DNA from 4 places in the Streptomyces sp. NBC_01017 genome. Region 2 is predicted to be linked to each of the others. Evidence: riboswitches for the same ligand, from Rfam matches in the RefSeq annotation. Region 2 holds a riboswitch; each other region holds the start of a gene.
What was found. A riboswitch is a leader RNA that binds a small molecule or an ion and turns the genes downstream of it on or off. The one in region 2 is predicted to bind cobalamin.
Positions count from the first base shown of each region.

Region 1: another riboswitch for cobalamin. It lies ahead of OG331_RS12405 (energy-coupling factor ABC transporter permease); the one in region 2 lies ahead of OG331_RS37405 (cobalamin biosynthesis protein).
Region 3: another riboswitch for cobalamin. It lies ahead of metE (5-methyltetrahydropteroyltriglutamate--homocysteine S-methyltransferase); the one in region 2 lies ahead of OG331_RS37405 (cobalamin biosynthesis protein).
Region 4: another riboswitch for cobalamin. It lies ahead of OG331_RS34500 (prenyltransferase/squalene oxidase repeat-containing protein); the one in region 2 lies ahead of OG331_RS37405 (cobalamin biosynthesis protein).

Region 1 covers NZ_CP108683.1:2,670,997-2,677,994, forward strand. The annotation lists gene OG331_RS12400 (Pls/PosA family non-ribosomal peptide synthetase) at 1-2,057, opposite strand, end outside; cobalamin riboswitch at 2,246-2,432, shown strand; gene OG331_RS12405 (energy-coupling factor ABC transporter permease) at 2,462-3,163, shown strand; gene OG331_RS12410 (energy-coupling factor ABC transporter substrate-binding protein) at 3,175-3,555, shown strand; gene cbiQ (cobalt ECF transporter T component CbiQ) at 3,562-4,311, shown strand; gene OG331_RS12420 (ATP-binding cassette domain-containing protein) at 4,308-5,150, shown strand; gene OG331_RS12425 (APC family permease) at 5,254-6,756, shown strand; gene OG331_RS12430 (universal stress protein) at 6,759-6,998, shown strand, end outside.
Region 2 covers NZ_CP108683.1:8,143,903-8,150,900, forward strand. The annotation lists gene cobN (cobaltochelatase subunit CobN) at 1-3,140, opposite strand, end outside; gene OG331_RS37400 (cobyric acid synthase) at 3,137-4,687, opposite strand; gene OG331_RS37405 (cobalamin biosynthesis protein) at 4,684-5,625, opposite strand; cobalamin riboswitch at 5,725-5,859, opposite strand; gene OG331_RS37410 (hypothetical protein) at 5,984-6,205, opposite strand; gene OG331_RS37415 (anion permease) at 6,258-6,998, opposite strand, start outside.
Region 3 covers NZ_CP108683.1:1,521,886-1,528,883, reverse strand. The annotation lists gene OG331_RS07380 (SDR family NAD(P)-dependent oxidoreductase) at 1-1,311, opposite strand, end outside; gene metE (5-methyltetrahydropteroyltriglutamate--homocysteine S-methyltransferase) at 1,577-3,895, opposite strand; cobalamin riboswitch at 4,074-4,268, opposite strand; gene OG331_RS07370 (3-hydroxybutyryl-CoA dehydrogenase) at 4,519-5,388, opposite strand; gene aceB (malate synthase A) at 5,385-6,983, opposite strand.
Region 4 covers NZ_CP108683.1:7,508,244-7,515,241, forward strand. The annotation lists gene OG331_RS34485 (ABC transporter ATP-binding protein) at 1-691, opposite strand, end outside; gene OG331_RS34490 (CbiQ family ECF transporter T component) at 688-1,860, opposite strand; gene OG331_RS34495 (SCO2322 family protein) at 1,860-2,546, opposite strand; gene OG331_RS34500 (prenyltransferase/squalene oxidase repeat-containing protein) at 2,543-3,778, opposite strand; cobalamin riboswitch at 3,896-4,026, opposite strand; gene OG331_RS34505 (phosphotransferase) at 4,086-4,730, shown strand; gene OG331_RS34510 (nuclear transport factor 2 family protein) at 4,720-5,172, opposite strand; gene OG331_RS34515 (MBL fold metallo-hydrolase) at 5,236-6,264, opposite strand; gene OG331_RS34520 (aldehyde dehydrogenase) at 6,472-6,998, shown strand, end outside.

The sequences.
Region 1 (6,998 bases), 5.5 Mb from region 2:
ATCGAGCAGAACAGGGGTTTCAGGGGACGGACCGCTGTGACGACGCGTTCGACCAGCACGAAGTACGCGATGGTGAACAGCACGACCAGGACGTCGGCCAGCATGATCCCGGACACGCCGAGCGGCCCGTACAACTCCGCGGCCGCTGTGACGAGAAGGATGAGAACGAAGGTAAAGATCCAACGCGACAGCAGGTACCAGGCCATGGTGGCGACGTTGTGCCTGTTCTTGGCGGCAAGGCCGTGCCGCAGCTCCTCATGGCCCTTGAGCCGGTCGAAGGTGCTGTCCCGCAGGACCGAACGCGGAATCTCGAAGCTCGGCGAGCCCAGCAGGCCGACGCCTTCGCGGACCTCCCCGTCGACCGGCACCATCACCTTCGTCGCGAGGAGGCAGTTGTCGCCGGTCCTGCCCCGCGTGGGATACGCGATCCGGTTCCCGAGGAAGTTGCGCGGCCCGATCGACACCCGGGACACCCGGAACGCGGTACTGGAGAAGTCGGCGTTCATGATCGACAGGCCGTCGGCGACCATCGTGCCGCGCCCGACGAAGCTCAGGTACGGCGTCTCGTGCTTCATCTCCGTGCCGAAGTTCGACCCGGTCTGCTCGACGCGGGAGAGGTCGTATCCGAGGCCCCGCAGGTAGTGGACGATGGCGGAGCTGTCACCGAACAGACGCTTCAGGAACCGCCAGTTGGTCAGGAGCGTGATCGTCCGGTGCGCCTCGAAGTGGAAGCCGTACAGACGGTAGGTCCTGCCCGGCGTGATGGTCAGGCTGAGCAGGCGCGGAAGGGCGGTCAGGACGAGGAGACCGGCGGGTACGGCGCCGAAGACGAGCACGAAGGACATCGCCAGGGCCTCGATGTAGAACGACCCGTCGGCGAAGACCGCGGGTCCCGGATCCAGAGCCGTGCTGAGCTGCGGGACCTCCACGAGCAGCGCGGCCACACCGCCGACCGCCAGGGGTACGTACACGACCAGCGCGACCAGCAGTTGCAGAACGCTGTGGGTCGCTCTGCGCACCGCGCCGCAGCGGGCCTGGCCCACCACCTGGTAGTCCACGTCGGTCCGCTGCGCCGGGGACCCGTGCCAGTGCTCGCCGTCGGGCACCGCCTGCCCGCGGTGCAGTGAGGAGGCGTGCCCGAGCTGGGCCCCGTCGCCGAGCGATGTGTCGATGTCGAGGACGGTGGCCTCGCTGACCAGCACGTTCCTGCCGATGGTGACGGGGCCCGTCTGGATCTGTCCGGCGTGCGCCCGGTAGCAGGGGAAGAACGAGTCCTTGCGGACGACTGTGCCGTCACCGATGGTGAACAGGTCGGTGCACACGGGCACGTTCCGGGAGAGGACCACGGCGCCCCGCCCGACCTTCGCGCCCAGTGCCCTGAGGTAGAGCAGGTAGAGCGGGGAGCCGCTGAACAGCACCATGGGATCCGCCCGCACCAGCGTCTTGACGATCCAGAAGCGGACGTACGCCACGCTCCAGACGGGTATGCGCTGAGGCTTCCACCGGCCTACGAGGGTCCACTTCACGAGGACGGGGAGGACGCACAGAGCCAGGAAGGCCGCACCTCCGAACAGGACCGAGCGCAGGTACACATCGAGTGCGCCCGATCCGGCGGAGATCCACCCGTAGCCCAGGGCGGTGCCGAAGGCGAGGAGGTAGAGGTACGCCATGAAGGCCAGGAACTGCAGGGCCCCGCACAGGACGTACTGCCGCTTGCCCGCCGCGGTCGGGGCCGGGGCCGGGGCCTCCGGTGCCGTGACCGCGGCCGCCGGTTCGGACCGGGGCATGGGCTCGGCATCCGCGAGCGCCGTCGCCAGGCTCCTGATCGTCGGGTGCCGATAGACGTCCCTCATCGACACCGACGGCAGATCCGCGCGCTTCCTGACTCGTGCGCAGAAGTGCGCCATCACAAGCGAGTCGGCGCCCAGGTCGTCGAAGAAGTGACCGTCGACCGGCACCTGCTCGCTCCGCACGACTTCGGCCAGCACCGCGGCGAGGGTTCTCTCGATGCCGGCCGGTTCACCGCATCCGTCCAGCAGGGCCGTGGATTCCTCCATGCACTTGATTCGGCACCGAAACGCGGACAGATCACCGCATTCACAAACTTCTGGTAAGTGATCCGCATTCGGTTACCCAGGGTTTACACACGGTTGCGGAGTCGTCGGGCCGCGCGCCCGGGCCATGGAGCGGGCGAACGCCCCTTTCACGCCCCCGAGGCGCGCTTGTCAGCCACGCTGTACGGGCACTACTGTCACCACGCCTTGGTGAACGGGAAATCCGGTGTGATGCCGGTGCGGCCCTCGCCACTGTGAATCGGGAAGTCCGGCTCTGGCCCTCACGGGCAGCCACTGGGTCCTTCGGGACCCGGGAAGGCGGAGCACGGGCGGTGGTACCCGTCAGCCAGGAGACCGGCCAAGGCGCGTCAACCATCCACGAGGTGCTGGAGAGGGTCTGCTGAGCCATGCACATAGCCGAGGGTTTCCTCCCGCCGGCGCACGCGGTCGCCTGGGGCGTCGCGTCCGCGCCGTTCGTAGTCCACGGAGTCCGTTCGCTCACCCGTGAGGTCAGGGAGCACCCCGAGAGCACGCTGCTCCTCGGCGCCTCCGGAGCCTTCACGTTCGTCCTGTCCGCGCTGAAGCTGCCCTCGGTGACCGGCAGCTGCTCGCATCCGACCGGCACCGGGCTGGGCGCCATCCTTTTCCGGCCACCGATCATGGCGGTACTGGGCACCATCACCCTGCTCTTCCAGGCGCTGCTGCTCGCGCACGGTGGCCTGACCACGCTCGGCGCCAACGTCTTCTCGATGGCGATCGTCGGCCCCTGGGCCGGATACGCGATCTACAAACTGCTGCGCCGCTACGACGTGCCGCTGATGGTGGCGGTGTTCTTCGGGGCGTTCGTCGCCGACCTGTCCACCTACTGCGTCACCAGCGTCCAGCTGGCGCTCGCGTTCCCCGACCCGAGCAGCGGATTCCTGGGCGCGCTCGGCAAGTTCGGCTCCATCTTCGCCGTCACCCAGATCCCCCTCGCGGTGAGCGAGGGACTGCTCACGGTGCTCGTGATGCGGCTGCTGGTGCAGTCCAGCAAGGGCGAGCTGACCCGGCTCGGCGTGCTCCTCGCCAAGAAGCAGTCCCGGACCGAGACCGAGGCGGTGGCCCGATGAGCAAGAGCCCGATGAGCAGGAACACGAAGATCAACGTCCTGCTGCTGATCGTCGTGGCCGCGCTCGCGGTCCTGCCGCTGGCCCTGGGTCTCGGCGACCACAAGGAGGAGCCGTTCACGGGCGCCGACGGTGAGGCGGAATCGGCGATCACCGAGATCGAGCCGGACTACGAGCCGTGGTTCTCGCCGCTGTACGAGCCGCCGTCCGGTGAGATCGAATCGGCGCTGTTCTCCCTCCAGGCGGCGCTCGGTGCCGGTGTCCTCGCCTACTACTTCGGCGTGCACCGGGGCCGGCGGCAGGGCGAGCAGCGGGCGCTGGAGCGGGCGCGGGACGCCGAGAGCGCGGCCGGTGGCGCCGCGACCGCCGAGGAGTCCACGGCCGAAAGGGCCTGATCCCTCGTGCTGCCGATCGACGCGGCGGCGCACAGCAGTCGCTGGCGCCGCCGTCACCCCGTGGACAAGGCCGTGCTCGGGCTCGGTCTCACCCTGCTCGCGATCTCACTGCCGCCCTGGCCGGGCGCGGCCCTGGTGCTCCTGACGTCCCTCGTGGTGCTGCTGGGCCCGGCGGGCGTGCCGGGCCGGCGGCTGTGGCGTGCCTACCGCGTGCCGCTGGGCTTCTGCGTGACCGGCGCGGTCACCCTGCTCGTCCAGGTGGGCGGGCCGGAAGGCTTCGTGTCCCTCGCGGACGACGGCCCGCTGCGGGCCGGGGAACTGCTGCTGCGCACCTCGGCGGCCTCGCTCGGGGTGCTGCTGTTCGCCTTCACCACCCCCATGTCCGACCTGCTGCCCCGTCTCGTGAAGGCGGGAGTGCCCGCGCCCGTCGTGGACGTCGCCCTGGTGACGTACCGCATGAGCTTCCTGCTCCTGGACTCCGTGCGCCGCATCCGGGACGCCCAGGCCGCCCGGCTGGGGCACACGAGCCGGGCCGCGGAGTGGCGTTCCCTGGCCGGGCTCGGCGCGACCGCCTTCGTACGGGCCTTCGACCGGGCCATCCGTCTCCAGGCCGGGCTCGCCGGGCGCGGCTACGACGGCACCCTGCGTGTCCTGGTGCCCGAGGCCCGCGTCTCCGTCCGCTTCACGGCCGCGAGTTGCGCCCTCCTCGCAGCGCTGGCCGCCCTCACCCTCGTACTGGAGAAGGCCCTGCCATGAGCGAGCCCACCGCACTGGTCGCCCTGCGGGGCACGTCCTACGCCTACGAGGACGGCCCCGTCGTGCTCAGCGGCCTCGACTTCGACGTGCGCGAGGGGCGCGCGCTGGCGCTGCTCGGTCGCAACGGCAGCGGCAAGACCACGCTGATGCGGCTGCTCAGCGGCGGACTCAGGCCGCACGACGGCCGGTTGACGGTGCAGGGCACGCCGGTCACGTACGACCGCAAGGGGCTGACCCGGCTGCGGACGACCGTCCAGCTGGTGGTGCAGGACCCGGACGACCAGCTCTTCGCCGCGTCCGTCGCCCAGGACGTGTCCTTCGGCCCGCTGAACCTCGGCCTGTCCGACCCCGAGGTGCGGGTGCGGGTCGACGAGGCGCTCGCCGCACTGGACATCAGTGCGCTGGCCGACCGGCCCACGCATCTGCTGTCGTACGGGCAGCGCAAGCGCACGGCCATCGCCGGCGCGGTGGCGATGCGGCCCCGGGTGCTGATCCTGGACGAGCCGACCGCCGGGCTCGACCCGGACGGGCAGGAACGCCTGCTCGCCACGCTCGACGGACTGCGTTCGAGCGGGACCACGGTGGTCATGGCCACCCATGACGTCGATCTGGCCCTGCGCTGGGCCGACGACGCGGCGCTCCTCACCCCGTCCGGCGCACGCATCGGGCCGGCACCGGAGATGCTGGCCCGCACCGACCTCCTCCAGCAGGCCGGCCTGCGGCTCCCGTGGGGTGTCGCGGCGGCCCAACTCCTGCGGGCACAGGGGTTGTTGGGCGACGCGTCGGCGGGCCCCCGCACCCCGGACGACCTGGCGGCGCTCGTCCCGGCACCGGAGTAGCGGCCGTCCCGGCACGACATATATGCCCGCCAAGGGCATCAATGTCTTGAATGTTTCGCAGCTCCCTGTTGTATGGATTCACGTCCAACGGGAGTGAGGGAACATGGCCGAAGACATCGCGGACGCGGGCCCGCCGCAGTCCGCGAGCTTGAAGCCCGATGCGATCGGGTTCGTCGACGCGCTCGTCATCGGGCTCAACGCCACCTCGCCCGCGTACTCGCTGGCCGCGGCCATCGGCCCGGTCGTGGCGCTGGTGGGTGTCTACGCCCCCGGCGTCATGCTCGCGTCGTTCGTCCCGATGCTGCTGATCGCCTCGGCGTTCTACTACCTCAACAAGGTCGACCAGGACTGCGGGACGACCTTCTCGTGGGTCACCCGGGCGATGGGCCCGTGGGCCGGCTGGCTCGGCGGCTGGGCCATCACGATGACCGGCGTCCTGGTGATCGGCTCGCTGGCGGACGTGGCGGTGACGTTCGCCCTGCTGGCCTTCGGTCTCGACAGCTGGGCCGAGAACGAGTTCGTGCGCCAGTTGCTCACGGTGCTGCTCATCATCGTGATGACGGCCGTGTGCGTCATCGGCACCGAGGTGTCGGCGCGGGTACAGAACGTCCTCATCCTCGCGCAGGTCGCCTGCCTCATCGCGTTCGCCGTGGTGGCGCTCTACAAGGTCTACGCCGACACCGGCACCCTCGACGCCGTCGACCCGGCGTTCAGCTGGCTGGACCCCTTCGGGGCGGGCGGCGCCGGGCTGACGGCCGGCCTGCTGCTGGGCGTGTTCATCTACTGGGGCTGGGAGTCGGCGGTCAATCTCACCGAAGAGGTCGAGAACTCCGCCACCGCTCCGGGCAAGGCGGCCGTCTGGTCGACGGTCATCCTGCTGGTGACGTATGTGGCAGTCGCCTACGCGGTCGTCGCCTACGCCGGGCCGGCGTTCCTGTCCGAGAACGCCGCGGAGGAGGAGTTCATCTTCGCCATCCTCGCCGACGAGGCGATGGGCGGCTGGGACTGGGTGGTGCTGCTGGCGGTCTCCACCTCCGGGCTGGCCTCCACGCAGACGACGATCATCCCCGCCTCGCGCACGGCGCTGTCCATGGCCCGCCGGCACGCGCTGCCGTCCCACTACGGACACATCAGCCCGCGTTTCCGCACCCCCGACGTGAGCACGTGGTGGGTGGCCGGCATCGCCATCGCCTGGTATCTGGTCGTCCGTCAGATCAGCGAGAACGCCCTGTTCGACTCGCTCACCGCGCTGTCCCTGCTGATCGCGTTCTACTACGCGCTCACGGGCATCGCCTGCGCCGTCTACTACCGCCGCCATCTCACCGAGAGCCTGCACAACTTCCTGCTCATCGGCCTCGGCCCGCTGATCGGTGCCGGACTGCTGGTCTGGCTGCTCGTCGAGTCGATCGGCGACATGGCCGACCCCGAGAACTCCTACAGCGGTGTCTCATGGTTCGGGGTCGGCCCGCCGCTGGTCATCGGCATCGGCATCACTCTCGCGGGGGTGATCCTCATGGTCGTGTGGCGCCTGATGGCCCCCACCTTCTGGGAGGAACGCCCCGAGGTGGCCGACCCCGATCTCGTGCACGGCGACAAGGAGCAGTGAAGATGTCGATCGTCCTCGGATACGACGAGTCCCCGGGCGCGGTCCGCGCACTGCACGTCGCCATCGAGGTGTCGGCGGCGTTCGGCGAGCCGCTCGTGATGGTCTACGGTGCGGCGGCGCCCGGCGCCCTCGGCGAGGAGTACACCGCGCACCGCGATGCCGTCCAGGAGGTCGGCCGCACCGCACTCGGTCACGCCGTCGCGGTGGCCGACGAGGCCGGTGTGCGGACCACCGTCGAGGTC
Region 2 (6,998 bases):
TCGACGTTCTTCGCGGCGACGGCGATCCGCTTGAACGCGGTCTCCATGTCGCCGCGCGCCGCCCGCCCGTCGAGCCCGCGCCCGTAGGCGTAGCCGCCCCAGACGGCGTACACCTCGGCGAGGTCGGCGTCGGAGCGCCAGTTCCGGGCGTCGATCAGCGGCAGCAGGCCGGCACCGTAGGCGCCCGGCTTCGAGCCGAAGATACGGGCCGTGGCGCGCCGCCGGTCGCCGTGCTCGGCGGTGTCCTCGTCGGCGTGTGCGCGCACGTAGTTGCGGTCGGCGGGCTCGTCCAGCTCGGCGACCTTGCGGACCGCGTCGTCGAGCAGCCCCACCACGTGCGGGAAGGCGTCCCGGAAGAAGCCGGAGATGCGCACCGTGACGTCGATGCGCGGCCGTCCGAGCTCCTCCAGGCCGATGACCTCGAAGCCGGTCACCCGGCGCGAGGCGTCGTCCCAGACCGGGCGGCAGCCCAGCAGCGCGAGGATCTCGGCGATGTCGTCGCCCTGGGTGCGCATCGCGGACGTGCCCCAGACGGTCAGGCCGACCGACTTCGGGTACTCGCCGGTGTCCTGGAGGTACCGCGCGACCAGCGAGTCGGCGAGCGACTGCCCGACCTCCCAGCTCAGCCTGGACGGAATGGCCTTGGGGTCGACGGAGTAGAAGTTCCGCCCGGTCGGCAGGACGTTGACCAGCCCGCGCGTCGGCGAACCCGACGGACCGGCCGGGACGTAACCGCCGTCCAGCGCCTTGAGGATGTGCCCGATCTCGTCCGTCGTCCGGGCGAGACGCGGCACGACCTCGTTGCAGGCGAACTCCAACACGGCGACGGCGTCCGGCAGTTCGGTGCCGAGGACGTCACGGATCAGCGCACGGCTCTCCGCAACCGCCCAGCCGCGCTCCTCCATGCCCTCCGCGATCCGCCGGCACAGCTGCTCCAGCAGGTCGATCGCGTCGGCGGCCGTGCGCGCGGGGCCGTCGACCAGATCCGACAGCTCCACCGGCACCTTCAACGGTGCGCCCGGCTCGCCCAGCAGCACCTTCTCGTCGAGCCCGAAGTGAGCGGCCAGCGAGGCCCTCAGGCCCGGCAGGGCATTGGCCTGTCCGCCCCACACCTGCGAGGCGCGCAGCACGGCGAGCACGAGGTTCACGCGCGGCTCCGCCTCCGGCCCGCCGCCGAGGATGTGCAGTCCGTCGCGGATCTGCACGTCCTTGATCTCGCACAGATAGCCGTCGATGTGCATGACGAACTCGTCGAAGTCGTCGTCGTCCGGCTGGTCGTCGACATGCAGGTCGTGATGCAGCTCGGCCGCCTTGACCAGCGTCCAGATCTGCGCGCGCACCGCCGGGGCCTTCGTCGGGTCCAGGTCGGAGACGAGCGCGTACTCGTCGAGCAGCTGCTCCAGCTTGGCCAGGTCGCCGTAGGTGTCGGCCCGTGCCATCGGCGGCACCAGGTGGTCGACGACGGTGGCGTGTCCACGCCGCTTGGCCTGGGTGCCCTCGCCCGGGTCGTTGACGATGAACGGGTAGATCAGCGGCAGGTCCCCGAGGACCGCGTCCGGCGCGCACCCGCCGCTGAGTCCCAGCCCCTTGCCCGGCAGCCACTCCATCGTGCCGTGCTTGCCCATGTGCACGATCGCGTCGGCGCCGAAGCTGTTGTCCAGCCACCGGTACGCCGCCATGTAGTGGTGCGACGGCGGCATGTCCGGGTCGTGGTAGATCGCGATCGGGTTCTCGCCGAAGCCGCGCGGCGGCTGGATCATCACGACGACGTTCCCGAACTGGAGCGACGCGAGGACGATGTCGTCCCCGTCGACGTACAGCGACCCCGGCGGCTCGCCCCACGCCTGAAGCATGCCGTCCCTGAGTTCGGGGTCGAGCTTGTCGAACCACGCCTGATAGTCGGCGAGCGGCACGCGAGCGGGCGCGGCCGCCAGCTGGTCCTCGGTGAGCCACTCGACGTCGTGCCCGCCCGCCGCGATGAGCCGGTGGATCAGTTCGTCGCCGTTGTCCGGGTACTCGGTGAGGCCGTACCCGGCGTCCCTGAGCGCGTCCAGCACCCGCACCGCCGAGGCGGGCGTGTCCAGGCCCACCGCGTTGCCGACACGCGAGTGCTTGGTCGGGTAGGCGGTGAAGACGAGCGCGAGCTTCTTCTCGCCGTTCGCCTTGTGCTTCAACTGGGCGTGCCGTACGGCGATCCCGGCGACCCGCCCCGCCCGCTCCGGGTCGGCGACGTACACGGGCACGTCGTCCGGGCCCTGCTCCTTGAAGGAGAACGGCACGGTGACGAGCCGTCCGTCGAACTCGGGGATCGCGACCTGCATCGCCGCGTCCATGGGGGAGAGGGCGGCGTCGGACTCGTCCCACGCGGCCCGCGAGGAGGTGAGGCAAAGGCCTTGCAGCACCGGCACGTTCAGCTCGGCGAGCCTGCCGATGTCCCACGCCTCCTCGTCGCCGCCCGCCGACGCCTGCGAGGCGTGCGTGCCGCCGGCCGCGAGGACGGTGGCGACCAGGGCGTCGGCCCTGCCGAGGATCTCGTACAGCTCCGGGTCCGCGCCGCGCAGCGAACCGCAGTACACGGGAAGGGCGTTGGCCCCCCGAGCCTCGACGGCGTCGCACAGGGTGTCCACGAAGCCGGTGTTGCCGCTCAGTTCATGCGCCCGGTAGAAGAGCACGCCGACGGTCGGACGGCCCTCGACGAAGGGCCGCTCGCCATGGACGCCGTACTCCGGCATCTTCTGCGGCTCGACGAACCCCTCGCCCGTCAGCAGCACGGTGTCGGAGAGGAACCGCGCGAGTTCGGTGAGGTTGGCCGGCCCGCCCTCGACGAGATACCTCAGCGCCTCGGCCACCACACCGGCCGGGACGGACGACTCGGCCATCAACTCCGCGTCCGGGACGGCCTCGCCGCCGAGCAGCACGGTCGGGATGCCCGCGGCCTTCAGCGCGGCGAGCCCGTCCTCCCAGGCCCGCTTGCCGCCCAGCAGGCGTACGACGGCGATGTCCGAGCCCTCGATGAGCGCGGGCAGCTCCTCGGCGACATCCACGCGGGTCGGATTGCCGATCCGGTACGTGGCACCGGAGGCGGCCCTGGCCGCCAGCAGGTCCGTGTCGGCGGTCGACAACAACAACACAGTGCTCATGCGGGCGCTCCCGGTGGAATGAAAGGCAGTCCTTGCGGCGCGCCCGACTCGATGAGCCGCCAGAGCGCGTCCGTGTCAGCGTGCTGTTCGATCAGGTCGCCGAGCCGGTCGAGCTGCTCCTCGCGCAGCGCGGCGAACGACGTGTCGGGGGCCGGCACGAAGCGGCGGCCCGCGGCGGCGGCCACCTCGCGCAGGAAGGCCCGCCGGAAACCGTCCGACTCCAGCGAGCCGTGCCAGTGCGTGCCCCAGGTCTGGCCGACCCGGCAGCCGTCGAGGAAGGCTTCCCCGCCATGGATCTCGGCGACCCCGTGGTGGATCTCGTACCCCGCGACGTGCGCGCCGAGGGCTTCTCCCGCCGGCCGGGTGAGGGTCTTCTCGCGGGCGAACCGCACCCGCACGGGCAGGACACCGAGCCCCTCGACATGACCCTGTCGGCTCTCGACCTCGTCCTCGATGTGCTCGCCGAGAACCTGGAAGCCGCCGCAGATGCCGAGGACGGGCCGTCCTTCGGCGACCCTGCGCTTCAGGGCCTCCGCGAGCCCCCGCTCCCGCAGCCACTCCAGCGCCCGGACCGTCCCCCGGGTCCCCGGCACGATGACGAGATCGGCGTCCGCCAGCTCCTCGGGCCGGTCCACGAACCGCACCACGACACCGGGTTCGGCGGCGAGGGCGTCGACGTCCGTGAAGTTGGACATGAGCGGGACGGCACAGACGGCGACCCGCAGCACGTCCTCGCCGAGGGGCGGGGCGACGTTCGACTCCCGCACTGTCCCGCGCAGGGACACCCGCAGCCCGTCCTCCTCGTCGATGCCGAGGCCGTGCTGGAAGGGGAGGACGCCGTAGGTGTGGCGTCCGGTGAGGCCGTGCAGCATGTCGATGCCCGGCTCCAGGAGGCTGACGTCCCCGCGGAACTTGTTCACCAGGAACCCGGCGACGAGCGCCTGGTCCTCGGGCGAGAGAAGGGCGACCGTCCCGAAGAAGGAGGCGAACACGCCACCGCGGTCGATGTCACCCACCACCAGCACGGGCAGCCCGGCATTGCGGGCGATCCCCATGTTGACGATGTCGGTCCGCCGCAGATTGATCTCCGCCGGAGAGCCGGCCCCCTCACAGATCACCGCGTCATACGTGCCCCGCAACTCGGCGAGACAGTCGAGCACGGTCCCGAGCAGCTGCTGCTGCCGCCCGCCGTGCAGCCTCGTCCCGGGGGACGACCCCCCGGACCCCCCGAAGAAACCGCGTGCGCTCAGCTCACCCACCGGCTTGCCCAGCAGCACGACCTGACTGCTCTGCTCGCCACCGGGCTTGAGCAGCACGGGATTCATCAGCGCGGTCGGCTCGACCCGGCAGGCCTGTGCCTGCATGGCCTGCGCCCGCCCGATCTCGGCGCCCTCGCGCGTGACGAACGAGTTGAGGGACATGTTCTGCGCCTTGAACGGCGCGACCTTCACTCCCTGCCGCACCAGCCACCGGCAGATCCCGGCGGTGACGACGCTCTTGCCGGCGTCGGACGTGGTGCCGGCGACGAGGAGACCACCGCCCGTCATGAGGTACGCCCCTTCACGATGCGGCGCGCGGCGGCACAGACGCCGAGCGCCAGCCAGCCCACGCGCTTCGACAGCCGTACGGCCCGTTCGATGTCCTGCGTGCCGACGGCCCGCCCGTCCCCGTTCAGCACGGGCCGATGCTCGACGCGTCCGCCGTAGGACAGCGTCCCGCCCAGCCGCACCCCGAGCGCCCCCGCGAACGAGGCCTCCACGGGACCGGCGTTGGGACTCGGATGCGCCGCCGCGTCGGTACGCCAGGCCCGTACCGCTCCACGGGGGTCGGCCCCGGCGACGGCGGCGAGTACGGCGGTCAGCCGCGATCCCGGCCACCCCGCCACGTCGTCGAGCCTCGCGGAAGCCCAGCCGTAGCGGCGGTACTTGGGCGACTTGTGCCCGACCATGGCGTCGAGCGTGTTCACGGCCCGGAACCCGACCAGCCCGGGAATGCCGGCCACGGCGCCCCACACCAGCGCGCCCACGACCGCGTCGGAGGTGTTCTCGGCGACGGACTCCACGACCGCCCGTGCGATCCCGTCCGCGTCCAGCGCCTGCGGGTCCCGCCCGCACAGATGCGGCAGCCGGGCACGTGCGCCCTCGATGTCCCCCGCTTCGAGCGCCTGCCCGATGACCCGGGCCTCCCGGGCGAGCGAAGTCCCCCCGACGACCGCCCAGGTGGCAGCGCCGGTCAGCGCGACGGAGGCGGCGGGCGAGGTACGTACGGCACGGGCTGCGGCGGCACCGAGCGCCAGGGCGCCACCGGCGCACACGGCGGTGTGCACCGCACCCCATGCGCGGTGGTCACGCCACAACACCCGTTCCACGGCGGCGGCGGTCCGTCCGAACACGGCGACCGGATGCCCCCGGCGAGGATCGCCGAGCAGCAGATCACCGAGAAGGCCGGCGGCGGCGCCGTACGCGAAGACGCGATCGGCACGCATCGGGGTCAGCCGATCGTCGAGTCAGACGAGGGTCCGGTTCTGCATGTCGATCGGCAGGCGTGCATCGCGTTATGTCCTCACTCAGGGTGTCCGCGCCCTGGTTCGACGAGATCGGCGGGGAGAGTTCCTGGCTCCCGGGGCTATCTACCCCGGTGACAGTGGCGGGACCGCGCCGGATTCACACCGGCTTCCTCTCCTGCCGCCGCACATGGCTCCGGCAGTCCACCACGGGGTTGGAACGGCCGTCAACTTGCCGTTGACCTGCGAAGGGAGAGTGTGCGAAGGCCCACACAGCAGTGAGGTGCGGGACGGTGATCCGTCCCGCACCTCGGGTGTTTCAGGTGATGCGCGCCGTGCGTCAGGCCACGATCAGATAGATGCCGTACGCCACTGCCGCCGCGCAGGCCGCGAAGCACGCGTACGCGCCCGTGACCGCGAGAGAGGCCGAGTCGCCCTGCGCCACGGCTCGTTCGCGCCGGGACAGGCCCGCGATGCCGAGGGTGAACAGGCCCACCAGGGCCACGGTGACCACGAGGCTGACGCCGAAGACGGAGCCGAGTGCCGCCCAGTCGATCTTCATGCTTCTGCTTTCTCGAGTGAGTGAGGGGGAGTGACTGGAGTGACTGGGTGCGTCAGACCGAGGCCTTCGAAGGCTTGGGCTCCGAGGACTGGGCCGGGATGGTGGCCGTGAGTTCCTCGGTCGCCGTGCCCGCGGGCGGCGGGGTCACGGCGGCCATGGCCGTGGTCACCACGCCGGCCGGCTCGTCGGACTCGTTGACGTTGGTGTGGTCGATGACCTCGCGGCGGGAGATCTTCCAGATCGCGGCGCTGGAGGCGACGAGGAAGACCGCGACGACGGCCGTGCCCCAGGCGCCGAAGCCCGTCACGTACTCCGCGATCGCGCCGACCAGCGCGGCCGCCGGGAGGGTGAGGCCCCAGGCGACGAACATGCGGGTCGCCGTCGACCAGCGGACCACGCCGCCCTTGCGGCCGAGGCCCGCGCCCATCACCGCGCCGGAGACGGAGTGCGTGGTGGACAGGGAGAAGCCGAGGTGCGAGGAGGCCAGGATGACGGTGGCCGCGCTGGTCTGGGCGGCGAAGCCCTGCTGCGGCTGAAGGTCGGTCAGGCCCTTGCCCATGGTGCGGATGATGCGCCAGCCGCCGAGGTAGGTGCCGAGCGCGATGGCCAGGCCCGCGGAGAGGATGACCCACATGGGCGGGTCGGAGTCGGGCGCGAGGGTGCCGCCGGCGACCAGGGCGAGGGTGATGATGCCCATCGTCTTCTGCGCGTCGTTGGTGCCGTGGGCCAGGGAGACCAGGCCGGCCGAGGCGATCTGGCCGGCGCGGTAGCCCTTCTTGGCGGACTCGCCGTC
Region 3 (6,998 bases), 6.6 Mb from region 2:
CGCGGTCTCGGCCCGGGGCCGTGGCGGCATGGCCGGTGGCGGGCCGACGACCACATGGGCGTTGGCCCCGCCGAACCCGAAGGAGTTGACGCCCACGAAGCGCCGCCCCTTCCCCGGCCGCAGCGGACGCGCCCGGTCGACCGGCTCCAGCCCCAGCCCGCCGAAGTCGATGGCGGGGTTGAGCGGTTCCAGGTGCAGCGAGGCGGGGATCGTGCCGTGGCGCAGCACCGCGAGGGCCTTGAGCAGCCCCGCCATGCCGGACGCGGGTTCCAGATGCCCCAGGTTGGACTTCACCGACCCGATGGGCAGCGGGCCGACAGTGCGTGCGGCCCCCAACGCCCGGCCGAGCGCCGCGCATTCGGCCCGGTCTCCCGCTTGCGTACCCGTGCCGTGCGCCTCCACGTACGCCACCTCGTCGGGCGTGATCCCCGCCCGCTCGTACACCCGTCGCAGCAGTTCCTCCTGTGCCCGCGCACTGGGCAGAGCCAGTCCGGTGGTGCGTCCGTCGCAGTTGCTGCCGTACCCGGCGATGACCCCGTGGATCCGGGTCCCTTCCGATAGCGCGTCGGCCAGCGGCTTCAGGACCAGCACGCCCGCGCCCTCGGCCCTGACGAACCCGTCGGCGTCCGCCGAGAACACCGCGCAACGGCCCCGTTTCGACAGCATCGAAGCCTGACTGAACCCGACGAATGCACTCGGGTTCAGCAGCACGTTGACCCCGCCCGCCAGCGCCACACGGCTGCCGCCCGACGCGAGTTCCCGGCAGGCACGTTCCACGGCCACCAGCGACGACGAGCAGGCGGTGTCGATCGCCATGCTCGGTCCGCGCAGGTCGAAGAAGTGCGACAGCCTGTTCGCCGCGATCGAATGGGCATAGCCCGCCATGGAATAGGCGTTCATCTGACGGGACTTGAGCATCTGCAGCCCGCCGTAGGAGAAGTCCGAGATGCCGACGAACACGCAGGTGTCGGAGCCTGCCAATGTCCCGGGGTCGATGCCCGCGTCGTCCAGCGCCTCGACGGCCGTCTCCAGCAGCAGCCGGTGCTGCGGGTCCATGTGGGCTGCCTCCCGCGGCGAGATGCCGAAGTAGTCCGCGTCGAACCCCGCGATGTCCGCCAGGAACGCGCCTCGCGCGGTGTACGACTTCCCGCGCCGTGCCATCGCCGTGTCGACGAACCGCGCGGCCTCGAAGCGGTCCTCCGGAACCGCCCCGACCAGGTCACGCCCGGCCTCCAGCGCCTCCCACAGCCCGGCCAGATCCACGATCCCGCCGGGCAGCCGGCACCCCAGGCCCACGATCGCGAACGCCATCCCCACACCCCATCCCTGAACCCCGCGCAGTCGGACGGCAGGTCAAAGGGGGGCGCCGCCAGCGGCTCCGTCCTCGCGATCAGCCCCGAGTCACCGTCACCACCAGTAAAGTTGATGTCACATTGAGTAGTCATCACTCACACGGCTGAAAAAGGATCATGCGCATCGACCGGCGCCCCAACGCGTCACCACGGTGATGACCCCGTCGTGGATCTGCCGGGGAGCGGAACTCGGGCGTCCGCTCCCCGGCAGATCGCTCCCGGTCTCAGGACGCGGGGAGTTCCTCACGGACCGTGCGGGCCGCTGCGACCAGGTTCTCCAGCGAGGCGCGCGTCTCGGGCCAGCCGCGGGTCTTCAGGCCGCAGTCGGGGTTGACCCAGAGCCGTTCGGCGGGGATGGCCTTGAGCCCGGTGCGCAGCAGGGACGCCGCCTCCTCGGCGCTGGGGACGCGCGGGGAGTGGATGTCGTACACGCCGGGGCCGGCCTCGCGCGGGTAGCCGTGAGCGGCGAGTTCGCGGGCGACCTGCATGTGCGAGCGGGCGGCCTCCAGGCTGATGACGTCGGCGTCGAGGTCGTCGATGGCCTGGACGATGTCGCCGAACTCGGCGTAGCACATGTGGGTGTGGATCTGGGTGTCCGGACGCACGCCGCCCGTGCTGAGCCGGAACGCCTCCGTCGCCCAGGCCAGGTAGGCGGGGTGGTCGGCGGAGCGCAGGGGCAGGGTTTCGCGCAGCGCGGGTTCGTCGACCTGGATGACCGAAGTCCCGGCCGCCTCCAGGTCGTTGACTTCGTCGCGCAGGGCGAGGGCGACCTGCCGGGCGGTGTCGCCGAGCGGCTGGTCGTCGCGGACGAAGGACCAGGCGAGCATGGTGACCGGGCCGGTGAGCATGCCCTTGACCGGGCGGGAGGTGAGGGACTGGGCGTACCGCGTCCAGCGCACCGTCATCGGCTCGGGGCGGGAGATGTCGCCGGCCAGGATCGGCGGACGGACGTAACGGGTGCCGTAGGACTGGACCCAGCCGTGCTGCGTGGCGAGGTAGCCGGTGAGCTGCTCGGCGAAGTACTGGACCATGTCGTTGCGTTCGGCCTCGCCGTGCACGAGGACGTCGATCCCGGTCTTCTCCTGGAAGGAGATGACCTCCTGGATCTCGGCCTTGATGCGCTCCTCGTACCCCGTGGCGTCGATTCGCCCGGCGCGCAGGTCGGCGCGTGCGCTGCGCAGTTCGCCGGTCTGCGGGAAGGAGCCGATGGTGGTGGTCGGCAGCAGCGGCAGGCGGAGATGGGCGCGCTGCGCGGCGGCCCGTTCGCCGTACGGCTGTGAGCGGCGGGTGTCCGCGTCCGTGACCGCCGCCGCCCTGGACCGGACGGCCGGGTCGCGGGTGATCGGCGAGCCGGCGCGGGACGTCAGGTCGGCCCGGTTGGCGGCGAGTTCGGCGGCGATGGTGTCGGTGCCCTGGGCGAGGCCCTTGGCGAGGGTGACGATCTCTGCGGTCTTCTGCCTCGCGAAGGCCAGCCAGCGCAGGACCTGTGGCTCGATGTCCCGCTCCAGGCCCGTGTCCAGGGGCACATGGAGCAGGGAGCAGGAGGCGGCCGCGTCGACCCGGTCGGCCAGCCCGAGCAGGGTGCCCAGGGTGGACAGGGACTTCTCCAGGTCGTTGACCCAGATGTTGCGGCCGTTGACCACGCCGGCGACCAGGCGCTTGCCGGGCAGTCCGCCGACTGCGGCGAGCGCGTCGAGGTTGGTGGCGGCGGCCTCGGTGAAGTCCAGCGCCAGCCCGTCGACGGGGGCCTTCGCCAGCACCGGCAGGGCGTCGCCGAGCCGGTCGAAGTACGAGGCGACCAGCAGCTTCGGGCGGTCGGTGAGGGCACCCAGATCGCGGTAGGCGCGCTCGGCGGCGTTCAGCTCGGCCGGGGTGCGGTCCTGCACGAGGGCGGGCTCGTCCACCTGCACCCATTCGGCGCCGGCCGCGCGCAGGTCGGCGAGGACCTCGGCGTACACCGGCAGCAGGCGGTCCAGGAGGGTGAGCGGCTCGAAGTCCGCGGCGACCCCGGGCGCGGGCTTGGCGAGCAGCAGGTAGGTGACTGGGCCGACCAGAACGGGGCGGGCGGTCAGACCCAGCGCCAGGGCCTCCTTCAGCTCGGCGACCTGCTTGGCCGAGTCGGCCGTGAAGACGGTGTCCGGGCCCAACTCCGGCACCAGGTAGTGGTAGTTCGTGTCGAACCACTTCGTCATCTCCAGCGGCGCCACGTCCTGCGTGCCGCGGGCCATGGCGAAGTAGCCGTCGACGGTGTCGGCCTCGACGGCGTCCCGGTGACGCTCGGGGATCGCGCCGACCATGACGGTGGTGTCCAGGACGTGGTCGTAGTACGAGAAGTCGCCCGTCGGGACCTCGTGGATGCCGGCATCGGCCAGCTGACGCCAGTTGGCGGCGCGCAGTTCGGCGGCCGTGGTGCGCAGGGCGTCGGGCGTGACGCGGCCCTTCCAGTAGCCCTCGATCGCCTTCTTCAGTTCCCGGTTCGGGCCCTGGCGGGGGTAGCCGTACACGGTGGCCCGTGCTGCCGCGGCTGCGGACTTCGTGGTCACGGAGATCTCCTTCGCGAGATGAATCCCTGGGATCCCGGGGACGGGACGAGAGCGCGAAGGGGCGACGAACCGGACGGGCAGAGCGTGCGCGGCTGGGCACGGTCGTCCGCCTGGTATGTACGCCGACCCGCCCTCGAGGTCACCGGGATGTCCGCGCACGAGTTGTCCGCGCGCGGGCAGTTGGCAGGTCTTCGGACTCGCGGGCACGTCCTCCTGACCGGAGGACACCTACTGGCCGTCGCTTCCCAGGCCCTTTCGTCGGGCCCAGTGCGGATGACGGCGGTCGCTCCCACTCACCGCTGCGGGGCAGTCCCGGATTCCCACCGGGTTCCCTCTTGCGACGCATCCCACCTGGCGGGCGGGGCGAACCAGCTGCACCGGCCAGCCTACGGGGTGGCACCTCGGAGGGAGGACGGCGTCCGTCATTCGGATCGTGAAATGGGACACCCGAGTGCCGGGAGTGCCCGGCAGTTCCCCGAGTTCCCCGAGCGTCCCTGGGGTCGCAACGCCACAGGGCGGGAAGCGCGCCGCATCCGCGCCTCCCGCCCTTCCCCCGTGTGCGCCGCGGGAACCCTCACTCCCGGCGGCGACGCGGGCCCCTCAGCCCGCGTCGTACCAGGCCCTCAGTCCTGGTCGTGGATGTGGAACCCGCGGCCGGTCTTCCGGCCGAGCAGTCCCGCCTCCACCATCCGCTGGAGCAGCGGGGGAGGCGCGTAGAGGGGTTCCCTGAACTCGTCGTAGAGCGACTCGGCGATCGAGGCGACGGTGTCGAGGCCGATCAGGTCCGCGAGCTTCAGCGGGCCCATGGGGTGGGCGCAGCCGAGCTCCATGCCCGTGTCGATGTCGGCGGCGGTGGCGAAGCCGGACTCCGCCATCCGGACCGCGGACAGCAGATACGGGATGAGCAGGGCGTTGACGACGAAGCCTGCCCGGTCCTGGGAGCGGATGACGGTCTTGCCGAGCGCGCGGGTCGCGAAGTCCTCGACGGCGGCGATGGTCGTCCCCGACGTGTGCAGCGAGGTCACGACCTCCACCAGGGGCAGCACCGGCACCGGGTTGAAGAAGTGCAGGCCCACCACCCGGTCCGCCCGGCCGGTCGCCATGCCGAGCCGCATGACGGGGAGTGAAGAGGTGTTGGTCGCCAGCACCGCCTCCGGGTCCTCGACGATCTTGTCGAGCGTCGCGAAGACCTCGGTCTTGGCGGCCGGGTTCTCGATGACCGCCTCGACGACGAGCTGCCGGTCGGCGAGATCGTCCAGGCTGCCGCTGAAGACCATGCGGGCGAGGGCGTCCCGCGCCGCGGCCTCCTCCAGCTTGCCGCGGCGCACCGCGCGGTCGAGCGATGCCGCCACCCGGTCCCGTGCCGCGCGGGCCGCGACCGCGTCCACTTCGCAGACCACGGTGTCGAGCCCGGCCCGTGCGCACACCTCGGCGATCCCGGCCCCCATCAGCCCGCCGCCGACCACCCCGACGCGCCGGATGCCCCCGCTCACGCGCCGGCCTCCGTCCGCTTCACGAGGTGCCGGGTGTACGCGTCCGGGGTGAAGAACTGCGGCAACTCGCCTGCCAGCGCCGTCCGTTCGAACAGGGCACGGATCTCGTCGACGGGCGCCCACGGGTATTCGGCGCCGAGCGCGACGACCTCGTCGTCGAGCAGCCGCAGCACCGTCTCCCGGTCGATGACCCGGTGCCGGAGCCACTGCCAGATCTGCACGCGGGCGATCTCGGCGGTGGCCGCGTCCTCCATCAGGCCGTACAGGGCGACGGCGCCCTGCCCGCGCAGCCAGGCGGCGAAGTAGCGCAGCGCGACGGCGATATTGCTGCGGACGCCCTCCGCGGTCGGCGGCCCGCTGATCCTTCGCACCGACAGCAGGTCGGCCGCGGTCACCTCGACGTCGTCGCGGGTACGGTCGAGTTGGTGGGGCCGATCGCCGAGGACACCGTCGAAGACCTCGCGGCAGACGGGGACCAGCCCGGGGTGGGCCACCCAGGAGCCGTCGAAGCCGTCCTCGGCCTCGCGCTCCTTGTCGAGCCGCACCTTGGCGAGCGCGGCCTCGTTCGTGTCCGGGTCCTTGCCGGGCACGTGGGCGGCCATGCCGCCGATGGCGTGCGCGCCGCGACGGTGGCAGGTGCGCACGAGGAGTTCGGTGTACGCCCGCATGAAGGGGGCGCTCATCGTCACCTTCGCCCGGTCGGGAAGGAGGAAGTCGGTGCGGTGACCGAAGGTCTTGATCAGGCTGAACAGGTAGTCCCAGCGGCCCGCGTTGAGTCCCGCGCTGTGCTCACGCAGTTCGTAGAGGATCTCCTCCATCTCGAACGCGGCGGTGATCGTCTCTATGAGGACCGTGGCGCGGATCGTGCCGCGGGGGATACCGAGCAGTTCCTGGGCGAGGACGAAGACGTCGTTCCACAGACGCGCCTCGTACCGGTTCTCCAGCTTCGGCAGGTAGAAGTACGGACCGTACCCGGCGTCGATCTGGCGCTGGGCGCAGTGGAAGAAGTACAGACCGAAGTCGACCAGGGCGGCGGGCACGGGCCGCCCGTCCAACTCCAGGTGCTCCTCGTCGAGATGCCAGCCACGCGGGCGGACCATGACGGTGGCGAGCCGGCCGCTCTCGCCGAGCCGGTATTCCTTGCCCTCCGCCGTGGTGAAGTCGATACGGCGCTCGACGGCGTCGAGCAGGTTGAGCTGGCCGCCGATGACGTTGTCCCAGAGGGGAGCGGTGGCGTCCTCGAAGTCCGCCATCCAGACCTCGGCGCCGGAGTTGAGCGCGTTGATCGCCATCCGGCGGTCCGGCGGGCCGGTGATCTCGACGCGGCGGTCGGTCAGGCCGGGTGCGGGCGGTGCGACGCGCCAGGCCGGGTCGGCGCGGACGGCGGAGGTGACCAGGGGGAAGCCGAGCGGTGAGCCCGACGCCAGCCGCAGCGCCAGCCTGCGGCGCTCCTTCATGAGTTCCCGGCGGCGTTCGCCGAACTCCGCGGCGAGCCGGCCCACGAAGTCGAGGGCGGCAGGCGTGAGGACCTCGTCGTGACGGTGGCCCGGACCGGCGAGGACGCGGACATCGTGGGTCAGTGCGGTGGTGGACATCGGGTCTCCTGAGGG
Region 4 (6,998 bases), 640 kb from region 2:
TGACCTCCGCCGGGGTGCCCAGGACGGGTGCCGATCCGGGGGCGGGGAGCAGGACGACCTGGTCGGCGTACTGAATGACGCGTTCCAGGCGGTGTTCGGCCATCAGGATCGTGGTGCCGAGGTCGTGGACCAGGCGTTGGAGGACCGCGAGGACCTCTTCCGCGGCGGCCGGGTCGAGGGCCGACGTCGGCTCGTCGAGGATGAGGACCTTGGGGTGCGGGGTGAGGACCGAGCCGATCGCGACGCGTTGCTGCTGGCCGCCGGAGAGGGTGGCGATGGGGCGGGACCGGAGGTCGGTGAGGCCGAGGAGGTCCAGGGTTTCCTCCACGCGGCGGCGCATCACGTCGGGGGCCAGGCCCAGCGACTCCATGCCGTAGGCGAGTTCGTCCTCGACCGTGTCCGTGACGAAGTGGGAGAGGGGGTCCTGCCCCACCGTGCCCACCACGTCGGCGAGTTCGCGCGGCTTGTGGGTGCGGGTGTCGCGGCCGGCCACCGTGACACGGCCGCGCAGGGTGCCGCCGGTGAAGTGCGGGACCAGGCCGCTGACGGCGCCGAGGACGGTGGACTTGCCCACGCCCGACGGCCCGACCAGGAGGACGAGCTCGCCCTCCGGCACCTCGAAGTCGACACCCTGGACGGAGGGTTCGACGGCACCGTCGTAGGTCACCGATACATCCTCGAAGCGGATCACGACGGCTCCTTGGGGATCACGAAGGCGGGCAGCAGGCCCAGCAGCACGGCCGCCGCCGGCCACAGGGGCAGGGTCGGGGCGACCAGGGGGACCACACCGGGGTGCAGCGCCCCGGGGTCCCGGGAGGCGGCGAGGGTGAGCAGTACGGCCACCGCGACGCCGGAACCGGTGACCAGCCAGGCGCGGACGTCCCAGCGGTCGGGGCGGTAGCGGGTCCGAGGGGTACGACGGCCCCCGAGCCACAGGCCGGCCAGCGCGGCGGCCAGGCCGGCGAGGAGGACGGGCAGGCCGTAGGCGGCGCCCTGGGCGGTGAGGAGGCCGTACGTTCCCGCGCAGACGCCCAGCAGGCCGCCCAGGGTGAGGACGGTGGTGGTGCGGCGGACGGCGGCGGGGACCTGTGCGGTACGGCCGTATCCGCGGGCGTCCATCGCGGCGGCGAGGGCGACCGAATGCTCCAACGCGCCCTCCAGGACCGGGAGTCCGACGTGCAGGAGGCCGCGGAGGCCGCGGTCGGGTCGGCCGCGCAGACGCCGGGCGGCGCGCAGGCGCTGCACGTCGGCGATCAGGTTGGGGGCGAAGGTGAGGGCGACGACCACCGCCACGCCCATCTCGTACAGGGCACCCGGGAGGGACTTCAGCAGACGAGTGGGGTTGGCGAGGGCGTTCGCCGCACCCACGCAGATCAGCAGCGTGGCCAGCTTCAGGCCGTCGTACAGGGCGAACACGACGGCCTCGGCGGTGACCCTGCCGCCCAGGCGGATGCCCTGGGCCCAGCCGGGGAGGGGGACTTCGGGGAGGGTGACGACCACGTGCGTGCCGGGGATGGGGGAGCCGAGGGCCACGGCGAAGAAGAGGCGGATGAGGAGGACGGCGAGGGCGAGCTTGACGAAGGCCGAATAGGAGCGGGCCCAGGGGGTGTTCGGGCGGCACGTCGCCACCACGTAGGCGGACGTGGCGATGAGGAGGGTGAGGAGGAGGGGGTTGGTGGTGCGGGTGGCCGCGGTGCCCAGGGAGAGGGCCCAGAGCCACCAGGCGCCGGGGTGGAGCTGTGCGCGGGGACGCAGCTGGGGGGTGGGGCCGCCTGCCGGCGCCGGTGCGGTGCCGGCGCTCTTCGGGACGGGCGCCGCCCCGGCACGAATGCCCGCGGGCCGGCTGGGGCGGCTTGCCATCAGCCTCGCCGCCGCCGTGCCTGCCAGACCGCTGCCGCGCCCAGCACCGCCACCACGGCGATCCCCGCCACCAGGCCCAGGGACGGACCGTCGTCCGAGGCGTCCTTCTTCTCAGCGGAGGACGAATCCGCGGAGGACGACGCCTCGGAGGGCGACTTCGGGGACGCCGTCGTCGACTTGTCGCCGCCGGCCACCTGCTCCCCGCACCCCTGCTCCGGGTAGCCGCCGATCGCGCACAACAGCGCGTCCGTGCCGTACCGGAGGGGCTTCGCCACCGTGGCCAGGGCCTCTGCGGTGGTCGCGTCCGGGGCGACGCGGGCGCACACGGTGCGGCGGGCCGGGGGCGTCTCGCCCGACGGGGCGTCGGCCGTCGTACCGAAGTCGATGACCAGAGCCACCCGCTTCTTGCCGTCCTGCGCGGGCGTCCGCGCGCAGATCACCGCGAACACGGCCGCGCCCCTCGGCCGGGCGGCGTCCTTCGAGTCCTCGCTCACCGCGAAGCGGAAGCCCTGGACGTCGCCGTCGGAGGGGCGGGCGGTGGAGGGGCCCTGGGTGGCGTACGTCCACTTGTCGCCGTCGCGGTCCCAGAAGGACCAGTAGCGGTAGCCGGTCGCCTTGGCGGCCTGGGCCGCGCCGGTCACGAGGACCAGCGCGGCCAGGAGGAGGGTGAGGGTGCGGCGGATCACGATCGCTTGGCCTTGTTGCGGCCGCTCAGCAGGAAGCCGACGCCGATGCCGGCGACCAGGCACACGCCGACGAACCACCACACGCCGAAGCCGTTGTCGTCGTCCTCCTGCTTGTCCGAGGCCGTCGCCGACGTCGTCACCGACCCGTTGGGCGCCGACTGCGGAGCCGGGCCCGTCGCGTTGAGCTGCTTGACCAGGTCCGTGCCGCCGAAGTCACGCGGGTCGGCGCCGGTCGCGTGGGCGGCGAAGATCAGCTGGGCGTAGGCGGCCGGGCCGCTCTGCACGGCCCACTTCGAGGAGTTCTGCTCCAGCCAGGCCAGCGGCTTCCGGGCGGCGCTCGCCCCGCTCTGCGCGGCGACGGCGACGACCGCGTCGGCCGTGTTGCCGTAGTCGGGCTGGTCCTCGGCGCCGGGGAGGGCGGACTTCAGGTGGCCTTCCTTGGCGAGGGCCTGCGTGAGGTAGGAGGCGCCGTTGGCCGCGGCCCGCTCGGGGGTCGCGGAGCCGGTGTCCGTACAGGACGGGTCCGACTGCTTGCCGGGGCTCACCACGAGGCCCTTGCCGAGCGTGCCGACGACGCCCGCCGCGGTCGCGTCCGCGTTGGCGGCCAGGCCGCCCTTCTTGTCCGGCTGGAACGCGAAGGCACCCGCGTCGGCGCCCTTGCAGGGCAGGGCGAGTTCGAGCAGGCCGTCGTACGGGGACTTGCCGCCCTTGACGACCTCCGCGGGCTTCTCGCCGGCGGCGGCCAGCGCGCCGACCACGACCGACGTCGAGTTCGCGTCGGTGGCCCCGCCCGGGGTGTAGCCCCAGCCGCCGTCCTTGTTCTGGACCGACTTCAGCCAGGACACCGCCTTGTCGGCGACGGCGTCGTGCCCGCCGAGCGCGGCCAGTGCCTGGACGGCGGCGGCCGTGTTGTTGGTGTCGATCATGGTCTTGGCGCCGCAGTCCGCGCTGGTGTCCGCGCGGTAGGGCGCGAAGGCCCCGTTCGCACACTGCTGCCCGACCAGCCAGTCCACCGCCCCCTTCGCCGGCTTCACGTCCACCGTGTCCTGCGCGAGCAGCGCGAGGGACTGGCGCCAGATGCCGTCGTACGTGGGGTCGGAGTCGCCGTACAGCTCGGCGGGGAACGCCTGCGACGGCGACGTGGAGGGGGTCGGGTCGGCGGCTACGGCGGGCGCGGCCGCGCCGATCACGACGGTGGCGGCCAGGACCGCTGCGCTGCGGCGGACGTACATGATCGGCGGGTGCCCTTCCCTAAGGGGAACCGGGCAGCACAGGGAAAACCCCCGGCGGCTCGGCTCCGTATACCTCGACGGTGCCGCGCTCCGGCAGGCTGCCGGTGCACGTGAGCCGGTCACTGTCCCGTACGCGGCGATCCGGCTCACCGGCCTTCGACGACCGGTTCACGGTTGCGGGTCAGCGCCGGATTTGCACCGGCTTTCCCCCGTACGGGTGTGATGACGACGCGGCCACTCTACCGGCCCGTAGGGAAGCGGCTGAGGGGAGGCTGTGAGCGGGGGTAGCTTCGGCCGCATGGGGATCATGGGGAGGACGGGACGGCTGCTCGGTTCGGGGCGCGCGTCCGACGTGTACGAGATCGACGAGGCGTGGGTGCTGCGCCGCGACCGGGAGGGCTACGCCGACGGCCTCGCCGAGGGCGCCCTGATGGAACGTCTGCGCGCCCACGGCTACCCGGTGCCCCGGGTGCGGCTCGCCGACTCCTCGCGCTCCGAGCTGGTCATGCAGCGCCTGTACGGGCCGACGATGCTGGAGGCCTTCGTCGCGGGACGGATCGACCCGCGCGAGTCCGGGGCGATGCTGGCCCGCCTCCTGCGACAGTTGCACACCGTCCCCGGCCGTGTGGTCCACCTGGACCTCCACCCGGAGAACGTGATGCTCACGCCCGACGGCCCCTACGTCATCGACTGGGCCAACGCGGAGGAGGGCGACCCGGGCCTCGACTGGGGCATGTCCGCGGTGATCCTCGCGCAGGTGGCCTTGGTGGACGAGCAGTTCGCCGAGCCCGTCCGCGCCACGCTCGCCGCCCTCCTCGCCGACCCCTGCGACCTCACCGGTGACGGCCTGACGGAGGCCCTGCGCCGACGGGCCGCCCACCCGACGATGACCGTGCGGGAGGTCGAAGTGCTCGGTGAGGCCGAGGAGTTGGTTCGGTCGTTCATGCCTTAGGCGGTCGCGGCGTCGGGCCGCCGAAGGCCAGGTGGAGGACTCGGCCGGACAGCAGCCAGGTGCCGGCCGGGGACCGGCGGAACGTGTCCTCGTAGTGGCCCACTTGAACCGGAGGCCCCGGCGGGACCAGGCCGCCTCCGTGGCCGTCGACGCGGTACGTCGTGAAGTACGAGGTCGCCGTCGCGGTGCCGGGGGACGTCACCGTCACGAGGACGTTGGACATCAGGCGCCGCGAGAGCCGGTCGGCGGGACGGGAGCCGAAGTACGCGGCCAGCGCGTCCCGCCCCTCGACGAGCCGCTCACCCGCCGGCCACTCCCATGTGCCGTCCTCGGTGAACAACTCGGCGACGGAGGCCGGTTCGCCGAGGTCGAGGCGGTGGACGAAGTCGATGACGAGGCGCTCGCAGGCTCGCTCGGCGAGCAGCAGCTCCAAGGGATCCATGGCGTTCACGGCGTTCATGGCGTGCACGGTGTTCGTGGCGTTCATGGCGTTCATGGTGATGCTTCACACCGCCACGTACGTCACCGGCTCACTCCCCGCCACCGCCTCCGCCCGCCCCAGCTTCACCAGTCGCCGCACATGGGCCTCCGCCTCCGCGATCGCGATGTTCCGTGATCCGTACGGGATTTGCTCCCACGGCCGGTTCCACTCCATGCGTTCGGCGAGCTGCCAGGGGGTGAGGGGAGCGGCGAGGAGGGTGAGGAGGTCGGTGAGGCGGGTTTCGTGGTGGGTCAGCAACTCGCTCACGCGGGCCGGGGCGTCGGTGAACGTGTGCTGGTGGGCCGGGAGGATCTCGGCGGGGGTGAGACGGCCCACGCGTTCGAGCGAGGCGAGGTAGTCGCCGAGGGGGTCGGTGACGGTCGTGTCGTCGGGGTCCTCGTACAGGCCGATGTGCGGGGTGATCCGGGGCAGCAGGTGGTCGCCGGAGAACAGGCGTCCATGGCCGGGGAGTCGGGCCGGGTGGTCCTCCTCCAGGTGCAGGCAGACGTGACCCGGTGTGTGGCCCGGGGTCCAGATCGCGCGCAGGCGGCGCCCGGGGAGGTCGAGGAGGTCGCCGGGGACGATCTCGCGGTCGGGGGCGGCGGGGGAGAAGCCGGGCAGCGTGCTCGGGCGGCGGGCCGTGCGCAGGGGGGCCACGTGCGCGTCGGGGGCGCCGGCCGCCGTGAGCTTGGCCGCCATGTAGGTGAACCAGCGCTCGGGTTGGGTGGTGCGGGTGCGCCGCACGATCGCCGCGTCCGCCGCGTGCATCGCGATCCAGGCACCGGAGGCCTCGCGCACCTTGCCGGACAGTCCGTGGTGGTCGGGGTGGTGGTGGGTGATCACCACGCCGTGGATGTCGGCGGGCGCGGTGCCGCAGGCCACCAGGCCCTCGGTGAGGGTGTCCCAGGAGGCCGGGTCGTCCCAGCCGGTGTCGATCAGCACCGGGCCGCGGTCGGTGTCGACGACGTAGACGAGGGTGTGGCCGAGTGGGTTGTCGGGGATGGGGACCTGGATGGACCGGACGCCGCCGCCGTGGTCGTACACCTGCGCCATGGGCTCCCCAATCGCCGCGACACGTTTCCGGCCGACCCGGCCACTATAACTAGAACGCGTTTCGATGGGAGCCCGAGTCATCCATGTGCGGTCCGTGGACTCCTCGGAGTGGAACTGGTATCAGTTCAGGGATATCTGATGGATCGTCAGAGCCACAGATGGAGACAGAGCCAGAGTCGGAGTCTCGCTCCAGGGGAGGCAGTCGCCATGACCGAGCTCGTGGAACACGGACAGCTGTTCATCGGCGGGGAGTTGACCGATCCCCTGGGCAAGGGCGTCATCGAGGTGATCTCGCCGCACACGGAAGAGGTCATCGGACGCGTGCCGCACGCCTCACCGGCCGACGTCGACCGGGCGGTCGCGGTGGCGCGCAAGGCGTTCGACGAGGGGCCCTGGCCGCGGATGAGCCTCGACGAGCGGATCGAGGTCGTCACGCGGATCAAGGACGCAATCGCCGTACGGCACGAGGAGATCGCCCGTGTGATCTCCTCCGAGAACGGCTCCCCGTACTCCTGGAGCGTCCTCGCGCAGGCGCTCGGCGCGATGATGGTGTGGGACTCGGCGATCACGGTCGCGCGGAACTTCACGTACGAGGAGGCACGCGACGGCGTGCTGGGGAAGATCCTCGTGCGGCGCGAGCCGGTCGGGGTCGTGGCCGCCGTCGTGCCCTGGAACGTCCCCCAGTTCGTCGCCGCCGCCAAGCTCGGGCCCGCGCTGCTGACCGGGTGCACGGT